Regions from separate parts of the Gordonia iterans genome, predicted to be linked through region 1. Evidence: predicted binding sites of a transcription regulator. Region 1 holds the regulator's gene; each other region holds the start of a gene.
What was found. Region 1 encodes LexA, which represses DNA repair genes until DNA is damaged. Its sites were predicted from a motif close to CGAACANNTGTTCG; they were not measured.

Region 1 (5,171 bases):
TCGGGCCAGCACAGAAAGATCGCGACGGACGGTCTCGCCCGTCACCTCGAAGCGGACGGCCAGATCGGCGACGCCGACGCGGCCGCGGGCCCGGACCTCGTTGGCAATGGCCTGTTGGCGTTCTTCCGCGTACATGTCACCGTCCTGACTAGAGTCCACCTCAACGTGCCGTCACGTGCGAGTGAGTTTGGGTATGTCTGTGTTTACCTTTGTATGTGTTGACACGTCAAGAGCTATGAGTAATCTGGGTCACATGAATGAGGTGGTAGCGATGGAATCGGCCGGAAACTACGGAGCGAGCGTTGCGGTGCACGGGACTCCGGTCGTGAACGGGCTCGCCTACGGTCCGGTGATCCGGCCGGCGCCGTCACCGGAGTTCGACATCGACGCCGGGGCAGTCGTGGCCGAGGCCGACCGGGAGGCGGAGGCCAAGCGGTTTGCCGCCGCGGCGACGACGGTCGCCGATAGGTTCACCGCACGCGCGTCGTCGAGTACCGGCAGTTCCGCGGAGGTGCTCGCGGCCACCGCCTCGCTCGCGAAGGACCGCGCCTGGATCGGCACGGCGAACACGCTGATCGCTGACGGCACGCCGGCTGCGGCCGCTACTGTCGCCGCCATCGACAAGATCGCCGAGATGTTCACCAAGCTCGGCGGGTTGATGGCCGAGCGAGTCACCGACCTGAAAGACATCCGCGACCGCGTCGTCGCCGAGATTCTCGGCCTCCCCGAACCGGGGATCCCGAACCCCGACGAGCCGTCGATCCTGTGTGCCGACGACTTGGCGCCGGCCGACACCGCCGGACTGGATCCCGCTCGCGTGATCGCACTGGCCACCCGGCTCGGCGGACCGTCCAGTCATACGGCGATCATCGCGCGTCAACTCGGTATCCCGTGTGTCGTGGCGATCGCCGAACTCGACCGGATTCCGACCGGGGGCACGGCTTTCGTCGACGGTGAGCGTGGCGTCGTCGGTCTCGACCCGGACGTCGAGGAGGTCGCCGCAGCGGTGGCGAAGGCGCGAGAGGCGGCCGCGGCCGCCTCGGCGTGGAAGGGGCCGGGGCAGACGTCCGACGGTCACCGCGTGCTGATCCTCGCCAACGTCGCCGACGGACCCTCCGCCCGGGCCGCCGCCGAACCGGGGGTCTTGGAGGGTGTGGGCCTGTTCCGAACCGAGCTCGCGTTTCTCGATCGCGGGGACGAGCCGAGCGTCGACGAACAGACTGCTCTCTACCGAGCGGTGATCGACGCGTTCGACGGTGACAAAGTGGTGATCCGGACGCTCGACGCCGGGTCGGACAAGCCGCTTAAGTTCGTGAACCATCCGGATGAGGCCAATCCGGCGATGGGGGTGCGCGGCAACCGCATCGCCACGCCGCACCCGGAGATCCGCATCCATCAGCTCGACGCGATCGCCGCGGCCGCAGCGGCTGCGACGGCTGCACCCTGGGTGATGGCGCCGATGATCGCCACCGTCGCCGAAGCCCGCGAGTTCGCAGCACTGGTCCGCGAGCGAGGGCTGGTCCCGGGAGTCATGGTGGAGGTCCCCTCGGCGGCGGTGCAGGCCGATCAGATCCTGGCCGAGGTCGACTTCGTGTCGGTCGGCACCAACGATCTGACGCAGTACACGATGGCCGCAGACAGGATGTCGCCGGAGCTGGCCGCGCTCACCGATCCCTGGCAGCCGGCTGTGCTGGCCCTCATCGAGCGCGTCGGAGCAGCGGGGACAGCGCAAGACAAGCCAGTGGGCGTCTGCGGTGAAGCGGCGGCCGATCCGCTGCTGGCGTGCGTTCTGGTCGGCCTGGGGGTCACATCGCTCTCTTCGGCTCCGGCGGCGGCGCCCGCCGTCGGACTCAAGCTCGGATCGGTGACGCTCGATCAGTGTCGGGCCGCGGCGAGGGCGGCGGTCGCCGCCGACAGCGCCGCGGGGGCGCGCGACGCCGCTCGCGCCGTCCTCGGTTGACGGTTCCGAACTCGCTCAGACGCGGCGCAGTACGCTCACGACCTTGCCGAGGACCGCGGCGTCGTCGCCGGGGATGGGCTCGAAGTGTTCGTTGTGCGGCATCAGCCAGACGTGACCGTCGACCCGCTTGAAGGTCTTGACCGTGGCCTCGCCGTCGATCATGGCGGCGACGATGTCGCCGTTCTCGGCGACGTTCTGCTGGCGGACCACCACCCAGTCGCCGTCGCAGATGGCTGCGTCGATCATCGACTCGCCGACCACTCGCAGCAGGAAGAGCGAGCCCTCGCCGACCAGTTCCCGGGGCAGCGGGAAGACGTCTTCGACCGCCTCTTCGGCCAGGATCGGACCGCCGGCGGCGATCCGGCCGAGCACGGGGACATAGGCGGCCGAGGGGCGATCGGGCTCGGCCGTGGCATCGGCGCCCGGAGGCGGGGTGCGCTGATCGTCGCGCACGTTCACCGCACGGGGCCGGTGCGGGTCACGCTTGAGCAGCCCCCGCCGCTCGAGGGTGCGCAGCTGGTGCGCCACGGACGAGGTTGAGGTGAGGCCGACGGCCTCACCGATCTCCCGAATGCTCGGCGGGTAGCCGCGTTCCCGCACGGACGAACGGATGTACTCGAGGACTTCGCGCTGCCGCTGGGTCAGCGAGGCCTCCAGGGTCGCGGTCGACAGGTGTGGGTCGACCTTCGACAGGCTCTTGGGTCCGTCGGTCATCGCCGGTCCTTTCCTCGTGCTTGATTCTCGTACGGTCGGTTCACAATTTAGTCGAGTAGGTCACAGAACTCAAACATTTGTTCGACGTGTCGCGACTTTTGTCGGACCCGTGGTGTTAACTGTCGAACAAGAGTTCTTCGAACACACGAACGATGGGAGTTTCGATGACCGAGTCGCTGAAGACCCGCGCGGACCGCACCGGCCAGGAGCGCGCAGCGCACTGCGACGCGAGCCCGATGACCTGCGATGTTCCGGTGGTGCTGAGCCGTTCCACCGAGTCCTGGGGCACTGAATCCGCGGGCTGCCTGACCACCGGTCGCAGTCCCCAGACGCACCGGCGCGCCGTGCGGCTGAGCGCGAACACTCCGATTCGGACGAGCGGTACAGGACACCCGGGCGGTGCCCACGACGTTTCCGGCAGCCGTTCGAACACCGGCCGTTCGACCACCGGGAGTCCGAAGAGCGGTCGTTCGAACAGCCGCCGCTCGGAGCGGTCGCGCCGCGCGCGTCACCGCGGCCTCGTCGAGCACAGCGCGGTCGCCCCGGCGATCGCGCGTCGCCGGCGCTGGGCCGCCGGCTTGCTTCTGGGGGTCGGCTGTGCGGTCGTCGTGGCAGTGCTCGGCGTGGTCGGCGAGGACTACTCGGACGCGGCGACCGGTGCACCCGCTGCGACCGAGGTGGTGCACGTGCGCAGCGGCGAGTCGCTGGCGGCACTTGCTGCGCGCATCGCCCCCGAGGAGCCGACCGCAGCGGTGATCGCCACCGTGCGCGAGCTGAACGATCTTCAGACCGCCGGGCTGCGCCCCGGGCAGGCTCTGCTGGTGCCTGCCTACCGCTAAGGGTGAGACGGTGAGCGGCCGAGTACTGCGGTGGACGGGCAGGTACCCTGAGTGCATGCGATGCCCGTTCTGCAAGAACGACGACACCCGAGTGGTTGATTCGCGCGCGTCGGACGACGGTATGGCGATCCGCAGGCGACGGTCCTGCAGCGAATGCGGGCGCCGTTTCACGACCGTCGAGTCGGCGGTACTCGCCGTGGTCAAACGCAACGGGGTCACCGAACCCTTCTCTCGTGAGAAGGTGATGAAGGGCGTGCGCCGGGCGTGCCAGGGTCGGCATGTCGACGAAGACAAGCTCGCCAAGCTCGCTGAGGCCGTCGAGGACACCGTGCGCTCCTCGGGTTCGGCGGAGGTCCCGAGCAACGAGGTGGGCCTGGCCATCCTGGGGCCGTTGCGTGAACTCGACGAGGTCGCGTATCTGCGTTTCGCATCGGTGTACCGGTCGTTCGAGTCGGCCGAAGACTTCCAGCGCGAGATCGACGAGCTGCGCAAGGACCGTGACCCCGTCGCCTGAATCGTGGAGAGCGTCAGGTGAACGCGTCGAGCGCCTTCACCACGCGTTTCTCGGAGATCGGTCCAGCGGTGCCGAGCTGCTGAGCGAACAAGCTGACTCGTAGTTCCTCGATCATCCAGTGCGCCATCTCGTTGAGGGCATCGTGACGGACCTCCGGCAGCTGGGCGAGCCGCTGATTCCAATGGGCGATGACGCGATCGACGGTGTCGAGTCCCGCATTGTCGCGGGCCGCCGATCCCGGTAGGGCCGCCAACCGCGCGCGTGCAGCAGCGAGATAGCGGGCCAATCGCCGTAGATGGACGAGTGGCGTGTCGGCGACGAAGCCGTCGAACACCAGGTGGGCCAGTTGATCGGCGACATCGTCGGCGGCGGCGGACCCGCTGTGCCGGTCGATCTCGTGGCGGAGACCCGCCGTCTCGGCGAGCGCCGACACGGCGTGCTGAAAATACTCCGGAGCCGCGGCGCGGATCTGCGGGGAGAGTCGCTCGGCCAGGGCGGAGAACTCGGTCGGGCGCCGAAGTGCGGCGAGGTCCTTCTCGCCCGCGAGCGCGTCGGCGATCGCCCGCCGGGTGCAATCGGCGAAGAGTCTCTGCGGATCGGCGTACGGGCTCTGGCTCAGCGCCAGGCGGTCGGCGGGCGGCAGTCCGCTCGCGACCTTCTTGGTCAGTGGCGGGATGGCGGTCTCCAGCAGGGCCTGCACACCCGAGCGGATGCCGGCATCGCGTGCCGAGGGCGAGGTGACCTCGACGACCCGGACCCCGGCTCCGGCGCGCTGAAGCGTGGGGTAGGTGACCACGGGCTGTCCTGCGACGACCGCGTCGTGCTGATCCGCGAGAGTGCCGATGCCGTCCCCGGTCCAGCGGGTGTGCACCGGCGCCTGGCTCGGCGGACGACGCTCGTCCGAGCCGAGGCGGCGCAGCTCTTCCAGGCTGTCGCTGCGCGCGACGATGTGACCGTCGGGGTCGCTGACCGCGAAATGCACGCGCAGGTGCGGCGGCAGCGAATCTGTGCGGAAGTCTCGGGGCGACAGGCTGATTCCGGTGATGACGCCGAGTTCCCGGGCCAGCGCGGGCAGCAGCGGTTCCGAACGCGGCGAGATCCGTGAGAGTGCCAGATCGGCGTACTGCTGCGCGGGCGACATCGA
Region 2 (5,171 bases), 120 kb from region 1:
CCCCCGAACAGGCCCCACTGGACGCCGGCCTTGACCATCAGCGAGAGGTCCCCATATCCGAGGGTCTCGATCGCGGTGACGGCCGCACCCGGATCGGAAGGACCGTCGGGCGAAGCGAAGCCCTGCGCCGGGAAGCCGAGGGGCACCATCTGCTTCATCAGGTCGAGCATCCGTGCGCGGTAGTCGGGCAGGGGCACACCGGACAGGGGCACCAGGCCGGCTTCCTCGATGTACCGGCGCACCACGTCCCGGCTGGCCGCCCACCGGCCGTCGAGCACCGCGCGCAGATCGGAAGACAGGGGCAGATCGGAGGAGAGATCGTCGTCTCGGGTCATGGCGTCCAACGTACCGGGGCCGGGGCCGGCGGTCGCGGGGTGCGATAATCGGCGGGTGCCGAGTATCGAAGACATCCTGACGATCGAACGGATCGACGACGACATCTATCGCGGGGGAGTGTTCCCGAGTGTGCTGCGCCGGACCTTCGGCGGTCAGGTCGCCGGACAAGCGCTGGTCGCCGCGACCAAGACGGTCGCACCGGAGTTCGCGGTGCATTCGCTGCACGGGTACTTCCTGCGGCCCGGGAAGGCCGACCAACCGGCGATCTTCCTGGTGGACCGGATCCGTGATGGGCGCTCGTTCGTGACGCGCCGGGTCACCGGCGTCCAGAACGGGGAAGCGATCTTCTCGATGTCGGCGTCGTTTCACGTCACCGGGGACGAGGGCCTCGAACACCAGGACGCCGTGCCGCCGGCCGTCGACCCGGAGACGCTGCTGGATCGCCGCGACGTCGGATCCGACGCCGAGCGCTCGCTGTTCCAGGAGTGGGAGAACTTCGACATCCGCATCGTGCCCCGTGATCAGCTGGTGCTGGCCGGCGGCCTGGCCGCACAGCAGCGCGTGTGGTTCCGCTACCGCCACGCACTGCCCGACGACCAGCTGCTGCACGTGTGCACCCTCGCCTACATGAGCGACATGACGCTGCTGGGCTCGGCCAAGGTTCCGCACCCGGGCGCGCAGGCGCAGACCGCGTCGCTCGACCACGCCATGTGGTTCCTGCGGCCGTTCCGCACCGATGACTGGCTGCTCTACGACCAGACCTCACCGTCGTCGAGCGGCGGGCGCTCGCTGACGCAGGGACGGATCTTCGACCGCGCCGGGCGGATGGTGGCCGCGGTGACCCAGGAAGGTCTCACCCGCACCAACGTGCCCGCCGACCAGGTCTCGATCATGAAAGCCGATTCGTGACCGCGGTGGTCGGCGTCCTCGCCCTGCAGGGCGACGTGCGCGAGCACGTCGACGCGCTGACGGCCTGCGGGGTGCGGGCCGTTCCGGTGCGGCGGGAGAGCGAACTGCACGCCGTCGACGGTCTGGTGATCCCCGGCGGAGAGTCGACGACGATGAGCAAGCTCCTCGGTGTGTTCGAGCTGGACGACCCGCTGCGCCAGGCGCTCCGGGACGGGTTGCCGGCATACGGCTCGTGCGCAGGCATGATTCTGCTCGCATCGCGGATTCTGGACACGCGGGCCGACGCCCGGCACCTGGATGCGCTCGACGTCACCGTGCGGCGCAACGCCTTCGGCCGCCAGGTCGAGTCCTTCGAGACCGATCTGGATTTCGCGGGCATCACGGACGAACCCGGTGCAGACCCGCTGCGTGCGGTCTTCATCCGCGCGCCGTGGGTGGAGGAGGCCGGTCCCGACACGACGATCCTGGCCACCGTGCCCGCCGGGCCGGCGGCGGGGCGTATCGTCGCTGTGCGGCAGAACGGCGTGCTGGCCACGTCGTTTCATCCCGAGGTCACCGGCGACCTGCGGGTCCATCAGTACTTCGTCGACATGGTCAAGGAAGGGAGAGCCTCATGAGTGGACACTCCAAATGGGCTACCACCAAGCACAAGAAGGCCGCCATCGATGCCAAGCGCGGCAAGATGTTCGCCAAGCTCATCAAGAACATCGAGGTCGCCGCGCGCACGGGCGGCGGTGATCCGGCGGGCAATCCGACACTCTTCGACGCCATTCAGAAAGCGAAGAAGTCGTCGGTGCCCAACGACAACATCGAGCGCGCCCGCAAGCGCGGCGGCGGCGAAGAGGCCGGCGGCGCCGACTGGCAGAACATCACCTACGAGGGCTACGGTCCGAGCGGGGTGGCCCTGCTGATCGAGTGTCTCACCGACAATCGCAACCGCGCCGCCACGGAGGTGCGCACCGCGATGACCCGCAACGGCGGGAACATGGCCGATCCCGGTTCGGTGAGCTATCTCTTCACCCGCAAGGGCGTGGTGACTCTGCCCAAGGGCGAGCAGACCGAGGACGACGTGCTCCTGGCCGTGCTCGATGCCGGCGCCGAGGAGGTGAACGACCTCGGGGAGGCGTTCGAGGTGGTGTCCGAACCCGGTGACCTGGTCGCGGTGCGCACCGCGCTGCAGGAGGCCGGCATCGACTACGACTCGGCCGAGCCCGACTTCCGCGCCTCGGTCGAGGTGGCCGTCGACGCGGACGGCGCTCGCAAGGTGATGAAGCTGATCGACGCGCTCGAAGACTCCGACGACGTCCAGAACGTCTACAGCAACGTCGACATCAGCGACGAGGTCCTCGCCGAACTCGAGGACGACTAGCCTGCCGCGCGCGCCGCGTGTCGGGCGATCGGATGTCTGACCGGTGCGTTAGAATCTCGAACAACTGTTCGCAGCGGTCGGGATGCGACGTGTCGGAAGGGGCAGCGCGGTGCGTGTCATGGGAGTGGACCCGGGATTGACCCGGTGCGGCATCGCCCTGGTCGAGTCCGGGTCCGGTCGCACGGTCACCGCGCTCGACGTCGACGTCGTCCGCACGCCCGCCTCGATGGAGTTGCCAGACCGGCTGAGCGCGATCTACGCCGCCGCCCAGCACTGGATGGACACGCACGCCCCGGACGTCGTCGCCGTGGAGCGGGTGTTCGCGCAGCGCCAGGTCAGCACCGCGATGGGGACCGCGCAGGCCGCGGGGGTGATCGCCCTGGCCGCAGCCCACCGCGACGTGCCGGTCCGCTTCCACACTCCGAGTGAGGTGAAGGCCGCCGTCACCGGTTCCGGCCGCGCCGACAAGGCTCAGGTCACGATGATGGTCACCCGAATCCTGGGCATGCAGCAGGCCCCCAAGCCCGCGGATGCCGCCGACGCGCTGGCGCTGGCCATCTGCCACTGCTGGCGCGGTCCGGTCAACGAACGGATGGAAGCCGCGGCCGCGAAGGCCCGCCTCGCGCAGGAGGCGCATCGCCGGCGTCTCGAGGCAGCGCGGCGGGAGCAGGCACGACGACACGAGAAGGTGGTGGGCCAGTGATCGCCTCGGTCTCCGGCGAGGTCATCGACATCGCACTCGATCACGTGGTGGTCGAATGCGCGGGCGTGGGATACCGGGTGCTGGCGACGCCCCCGACCCTGGCGACTCTGCGTCGAGGCGAACGCACCCGGCTGATGACGGCGATGATCGTCCGCGAGGACTCGATGACTCTCTACGGGTTCATCGATCCGGACGCGCGCGAACTCTTCGGGGTGTTGCAGACGGTGACCGGCGTCGGGCCGCGGCTGGCGATGGCGACCCTGGCGGTGCTGGAACCGGACCGGCTTCGCCGCGCCCTGGCCGACTCGGACACTAAGGCGCTGACCTCGGTCCCGGGCATCGGTAAGCGGGTGGCCGAGCGGCTCGTCGTCGAACTCCGGGACAAGGTCGGGGCGCCGGCCGGCGAGCCGGGCGCCGCGCTGCCGGGAACCGCCGCCGGTATCGGTGCGCAGGTCGCCGAAGCGCTCGTGGGCCTCGGTTTCGCCGATGCCGCCGCCCAGAAGGCGGTCACCGAGGTGCTCGCCGCCCAGCCGGAGGCGGACTCGCAGACGGCGCTCCGTGCGGCCCTGTCGGCTCTCGGACCGCGGCGATGACCGGCGAGTACCCCGACGAGGAACTGCTGGCGCCGGCGACGGTGCCCGGGGACTCCGAGCTCGACGCGAGCCTGCGGCCCCGGACGCTCGCCGACTTCATCGGCCAGGCGAAGGTGCGCGAGCAGCTCGAGCTGGTGTTGCACGCCGCCCGGAACCGCGGGCGCACACCGGACCACATCCTCTTGTCGGGTCCGCCGGGCCTCGGCAAGACCTCGCTCGCGATGATCATCGCCGCCGAGATGGGGGCGGCGATAAGGATCACCTCGGGTCCCGCTCTCGAGCGGGCCGGGGACCTCGCTGCCATGCTGTCGAACCTGGTGGAGGGCGACGTGCTCTTCATCGACGAGATCCACCGCATCGCCCGGCCGGCCGAGGAGATGCTGTATCTGGCGATGGAGGACTTCCGGGTCGACGTCGTCGTGGGCAAGGGGCCGGGGGCCACCTCGATACCGCTCGACGTCGCACCGTTCACCCTCGTCGGCGCCACGACTCGCTCGGGGGCGCTCACCGGGCCGCTGCGCGACCGATTCGGCTTCACCGCGCACATGGAGTTCTACGAGACCGGCGACCTGGTCCGGGTGTTGCGCCGATCGGCCTCGATCCTCGGCATCGCCCTGGATCCGGACGCGGCGGCCGAGGTGGCCGGGCGCTCGCGCGGCACCCCGCGCATCGCCAACCGGCTGTTGCGCCGCGTCCGGGACTATGCCGAGGTACGTGGAGACGGGCGGGTGGACACCGCCAGCGCCCGCGCCGCGCTGGCGGTGTACGACGTCGACGAGCTCGGCCTCGACCGCCTCGACCGGGCGGTGCTCGGCGCGCTGGTCCGGGGGTTCGGCGGGGGGCCGGTAGGGGTCTCCACCCTGGCCGTGGCGGTCGGCGAGGAGCCGGCGACCGTCGAGGAGGTCTGCGAACCGTTCCTGGTGCGGGCCGGGATGATCGCGCGGACGCCCCGCGGCCGGGTGGCCACCGCCGCCGCGTGGCACCACCTCGGGCTGCCGCCGCCCGCCGGTGCGGTGCACCACACCCTGGGCGTGCGCGCACGGGAGGAGCCGGGCCCGAGCCTGTTCGACGACGACCTGCCCTGAGACGATTCCGGCGACCCGGACACGGTCCGATGGGGGCGGTCCTGGCACTATGGAGCGCATGGATGGACTCTTTCTCCCGCTCATGCTGGCGCTGCTCGTCGGCTTCATGTTCCTCAGTTTCCGCAACAACAAGAAGCGGCAGCAGGCACAGCAACAGCTTCAGGCGCAGGCCGTTC
Region 3 (5,171 bases), 520 kb from region 1:
GGACGGAAGACTCTCCTGCAGCGGTCTCGATGGTGTCTGGCGGGACATGAGTTACCAATCGAATCCCCCAGTCCAGTGGAACGCTCCCTGCAACGAACCCGGTTCCCGGGCCCGGGTCCAGAACACCGACGCCGTCGTCACGTGTAAACCCGCGTCGTCTGGCGGTTATGCGTGGCAACCCTGATCACGCCCACGTAGGACTCCGCCATCCGCTCGACGCGGTACAGACGCCGCGGAATCGCGCATTCTCACCTCGCCGATCCGCGGATCGGCGCGCTGAGAGCGCGGATCCGCGGTATCTCGCTCAGGTTCGCCCATAGGATCAAGGACGAACCCCACCGAGAGGAACACCGAGAATGGCATTGCGCGAGATCACCTTCGAGTCCGCGAACGGACGCGACCGGATCCACGGCTGGATCTACAGTCCGGCCTCCGAACCGAAGGCGATCGTGCAGATCGTGCACGGGCTCGGCGAACACTCGCGCCGCTACGTGCACATGATCTCCACGCTGCTCGACGCCGGATTCGTGGTCGCCGCGGACGATCATGCGGGCCACGGCGCCACCGCCGTCGACTCCGGTGTCTGGATGGACACCGGTGAGAACGGTCGAGTCGCCGTCGTCGAGGACGAGCGCACCCTGCACGACCACGCCGTCGAAGCCTTTCCCGGACTCCCCTACTTCGTGTTCGGCCACAGCTGGGGTTCGATGATCGCCCGCGGGTACGCGGCGACGTACGACGCCGACCTCGCCGGCCTGATCCTCTGCGGTGTCGCCGCGCAGATCGAGGGCATCGACAAGACACTGGATCGCGCGGCGCTCGCCGCCGCGGTGGACGCCGGCAAAGGCACCGACTCCGGCCTGGAGTACATGGGTGCGCTGTTCGCCGGCATGATCGACCGCTTCCCCGACGCGACCGTCGGCAACGAGTGGATCGCGCTGGACCCCGGCGTCCTTGCCGACCACGCGAGCGATCCACTGAACGCCCTCGCCGACCCGATGAGCATGCGCTTCGTCGACGACTTCGTGAACCTCTACGACGCGGTGAACGAAGGCTGGGCGGAGGAGATCCGCTCAGACCTTCCGGTGCTCATCGTCGCCGGCGACCAGGACCCGGTCGCGAACTACGGAGAAGGGGCCTACCACGTCGCCAACGCCCTCTGGAAGAGCGGCAACCGAGACGTGCGAACCGTCGTCTACCCCGGCGTCCGGCATGAGATCCACAACGAACCGTCCACTCGCGAGGCCGTTGAACAGGAAATGATCACCTTCGTCGACACGCACCTGTAGTCAGCCACCCTCGCCCACGATCCTGCAGATCTACGGTCGCTACGAGTGCAAACCTACGGCAGGAATACTTGGAAAACTACGGTTGTCGCGCTGCAAGACTACGGTGACGAGTCGGCGGGGTGCTGACAGCGACCCGCACAACCCTCGATCGCGCGGCATCGAAGTGAACCTCTACGGAGCTCCGGTGAGTGCACTCTGGGCGCCGGTGTGACTGCCACGGCACCTCATGCACGGACATCGCCGACCTCAGGACGACACCGGGTCCGTGCGTTCGACGAGCCCAGGCAACGAATGCCGGCCAAGTAGAACCGCTCAGACTGCTTGGTACTCATCGAAACCGACAGCGCAGCCGCGGACCCGACAAGAGTCGTGACTCAGCCCCGGGGTCCGACCACTCGCCCTCGACGACATCCAGCGATTCCCCGAACTGAGCAGCCGCGCTCAGTACGGGGGTGGGGTGTCGTCGTCGAACATCGGCGCGATGGTCTTGACCGGACCGCTCTGGGCGGCACGACGATGCTCGGCACGCAACCGCATCCGGTAGGCGTGTTTGGCCTCGAGCCGGGTGCTCGTGCGCATCGGTTCCTCACCCGCGACGGGCACACCGGGCACCAGCGGCTCGCCGTGCGTGCACGGGATCAGCCCCAGATCGGGCAGCAGCCACGTGTTGAGGGCCTGACTACGCACGGTGAACCCCTCCGGGGTACTCACCTCGGTCCAGATCACTCCGTGCGCATCGATCACCTGATCATCGAGCCACCCCTCACCGAAAGTCTTGATCAGATGATGGAACTCGCACTTCGGGTTGAGGTTGCAGAAACACGTCGCCCCACCCGCCGCCGGATCGGCATGATTGTATTCGCACACATGATCCAGATCGCACCGCCACGCCTGCCGACTACACCCCGGCCAGGTGCACTGACCGAACAACGTACGCACCGCCACCTCACACGCCGCGGTCGGCCGATACCGATCCGCGGCCCGCGCGGTGGCCTTACTCAGCTCGGCCAGATCAAGCGCGCGGACCGCGACGTCCTCACGCGCGACGATGTCGCGCACCAAGCCGGCGTCGATGGCGCCGTAGCCGTCGAGCACCCCCGGCTCATCCCCGCCCTCCAAAGTCGAACCGGGACACACCACATGCACCACCAGACGCGCACACCGCGCGTCGATCTCCTCCTGACTCAGGCGCGCGGCGCAATCATCGGCACCGCACGCACACGTGAACGCCACCCCTTTCAACCGCGCCAACGCCGCCGCACTGCGCCGGGCCGCCACGCTCCGCGGATCGTTCTCGCACACCCCCGCCGCAGTAGCCTCGACCCCGGCCTCGGCCTGCGCGACGTCCTCACACGAACCGGTGATCGCGATCGTCGCCATGTCACCACCGACCGGAAACGACTGCACACGCTCAGCGGCCCTGGCCTGTTCACGGTCCCGCCGCGCACCCTCGGGATCGATCCGCCGCACCACCGACCGCGCCGTCTTCTGCGCACGAGAGTTCGACACCGCCCCCAGCTCCCGCAACGCCTGCGCGAGCGTCAGGTCGATCAACGCCAGCAACTCCCGATCAGTCACCGCCGCAGTCTCGAACACCAACAAACTGAAGGTCTGCACCGACACCACCCCGTCCCGCAACAGCTCACCGCAGTGCGGAATACGATCACGCGCCGCCTCAGCCCGATCGACCATCGCCTGCGCGCCCCCGCTACCGACCGACAGACCGACCTGCACACGCGCCGCCACCATCGTCCGCGGCTCCAACACACGATGCGCCTCACGATCGGCGTCCGCATCAGCAGCCCAACCCACCGCCAGATCCACCATCTCCGCGATCGCCATATACCGGCGCCACATCAGATACGACTCCCCCGCCCGCGTATCACACACCACACGCAGAAAAGCGTTCATCTGATCCGGCTCCGCCAACCCCTCCGAGACCGGCCCGATCCCCACCGCCGACAAATCCATCGCCGCCCACGCCGTCGTCCCCCCACTCATCCCCAACACCCCCGAATCGCTCGTATGTTCGATCAAGAACAGTATGCCTCAGGGGTACGACAGAACAGATCTCCGCACACCATGGAACCGCCCCGTATGACGTGGGGGTTTCGACACGGGCTCCTTCGTCGCCCGGCTCAACCAGCGAAGGGAATCGATTCGAGCGGGAAGCGAACCCGCCCGGCTCAACCAGCGAAGGACATCGATTCGAGCGGGAAGCGAACCCGCCCGACTACACCAGCGAGAGGTGCCGACTCTAGCGGCACGAGAGAAGTCGCCCGGCCCGGCCCGCGGGAGCGTCGGCGTCGGCTATCGCGCGCGGGGGTGCGCGGTGGCGTACACCTCCCGCATGGTGTTCACCGTGACCAGCGTGTACACCTGGGTGGTCGTCACAGAAGAATGGCCCAGCAACTCCTGCACCACGCGCACGTCCGCGCCGCCGTCGAGGAGATGGGTGGCGAAGCTGTGGCGGAGGGTGTGCGGGGAGACTTCCTTCTCGACGCCCGCGCGTGCCGCCGCATCGACCAGCACCTGCCACGCGCTCTGGCGCGACAGCCGACCGCCGCGGATGTTCAGAAACAGGGCCGGGGTCCCCTTCTTGGCCAGCGCCGGACGTCCGCGCACCAGGTAGGCGTCGACGGCCGCGATCGCCGGTCGCCCGACCGGCACGATGCGCTCCTTGCCGCCCTTGCCGCGCAGCACCACGGCGCGGTGCTCGGTGTCGATGTCGTCGACGTCCAGCGCCGTCACCTCGGAAATCCGCGCACCGCAGCTGTACAGCAGTTCCAGCAGCGCACGATCGCGAAGCGCGCGTGGGTGATCCGGCGCTCCAGCCGCCTCGAGGATCGCGAGCACCTCGTCCACGGCGAGTGCCTTGGGCAGTCGCTGCGCCGGCTTCGGCGGACGTACCGCATGCGCGACGTCGTCGGCGACGATCCCCTCCGCCGCAGCGAACTTGTGAAATCCCCTGGTCGCCACCAGAGTTCGCGCCACTGACGAGTCCGCGAGCGGCGGAACGTCCCGCTCCGGGTCTCCCCTGCGCAGAGCCACCAGGAACTCCCGCACATCGGCCTCGGCGACCTCGCTGAGCGTCGAGATTCCCCGCGAGGCCAGAAAGTCCTTGTACCGCACCAGGTCGCGACGATACGACGACACCGTGTTGGCCGCAGAACCTCTCTCCACCGTCAGGTGGTCGAGATAGCGCTGCACCGCGTCGTCGAGTCGGGCGATCACGTCCCGAATCTCCGCGGGCGATCGGCCCACGGCGCATCCGGGGCACGCAGCTGCCCACCGCGGACATCTGCCGCGGCGACGGCGAGCACCCCGGCGACCGCGATCGCATTGACCAGTTCCCCGCCGAGCGCGGCGGTCACGGCCTCGTCGAGCGTCAGCCAGCGGAGTGCGAGATCTGCTTCCTCGTGCTCGCGCTCGCCGCCGTCGACCTCGAACAGATCCTCGGCCAGGAACACCCGGATCGCCTCGTCGGTGAACCCCGGCGACGAGTCCAGGTCCACCAGCGTGCGCCAGGACCGCGCAGCGAGCCCCGCCTCCTCCGCGAGCTCCCGCTGCGCGGCCTCCACCGGTGACTCCTCCGGTCCCCCGTCGAGAAGGCCCGCTGGAAGTTCGAGGAGCCGCCGCCCGATCGGATGCCGATACTGCACGACCATCGCGAGCCGTCCGGCCGCGTCGCGGGCGACGACGGCGACCGCGCCGTGCTTGGCGACCACCTCGCGATGCGCCGTCTCGCCTCCGGGCATCACGACCTCGTCGCGGCGCAACTCCAGGATCGCACCGGAGTACAGCGTCTCCGATCCGCGGACGGAGAACTCGTGCGCACCCGGGACAGCCACCTGTTAGACCTCCGAGCCGGTGTCGGAGGCC

Region 2: a site for LexA is predicted at 2,672-2,685, ahead of ruvC (crossover junction endodeoxyribonuclease RuvC). Genes of this name have one in related genera too.
Region 3: a site for LexA is predicted at 3,308-3,321, ahead of C6V83_RS12005 (DUF222 domain-containing protein). Genes of this name have one in related genera too.

The regions. Positions count from the first base shown of each region.
Region 1 is NZ_CP027433.1:2,093,307-2,098,477, forward strand. It holds gene C6V83_RS09600 (DeoR/GlpR family DNA-binding transcription regulator) at 1-135, opposite strand, end outside; gene C6V83_RS09605 (putative PEP-binding protein) at 254-1,960, shown strand; gene lexA (transcriptional repressor LexA) at 1,976-2,674, opposite strand; gene C6V83_RS18720 (LysM peptidoglycan-binding domain-containing protein) at 2,839-3,513, shown strand; gene nrdR (transcriptional regulator NrdR) at 3,569-4,027, shown strand; gene hrpA (ATP-dependent RNA helicase HrpA) at 4,041-5,171, opposite strand, start outside.
Region 2 is NZ_CP027433.1:2,208,343-2,213,513, forward strand. It holds gene C6V83_RS10120 (acyl-CoA dehydrogenase family protein) at 1-335, opposite strand, end outside; gene C6V83_RS10125 (acyl-CoA thioesterase) at 391-1,245, shown strand; gene pdxT (pyridoxal 5'-phosphate synthase glutaminase subunit PdxT) at 1,242-1,862, shown strand; gene C6V83_RS10135 (YebC/PmpR family DNA-binding transcriptional regulator) at 1,859-2,614, shown strand; gene ruvC (crossover junction endodeoxyribonuclease RuvC) at 2,724-3,317, shown strand; gene ruvA (Holliday junction branch migration protein RuvA) at 3,314-3,910, shown strand; gene ruvB (Holliday junction branch migration DNA helicase RuvB) at 3,907-4,995, shown strand; gene yajC (preprotein translocase subunit YajC) at 5,054-5,171, shown strand, end outside.
Region 3 is NZ_CP027433.1:2,613,935-2,619,105, forward strand. It holds gene C6V83_RS11995 (serine/threonine-protein kinase) at 1-184, shown strand, start outside; gene C6V83_RS12000 (alpha/beta fold hydrolase) at 357-1,289, shown strand; gene C6V83_RS12005 (DUF222 domain-containing protein) at 1,731-3,290, opposite strand; gene xerD (site-specific tyrosine recombinase XerD) at 3,600-4,523, opposite strand; gene C6V83_RS12015 (NUDIX domain-containing protein) at 4,520-5,140, opposite strand; gene C6V83_RS12020 (CTP synthase) at 5,144-5,171, opposite strand, start outside.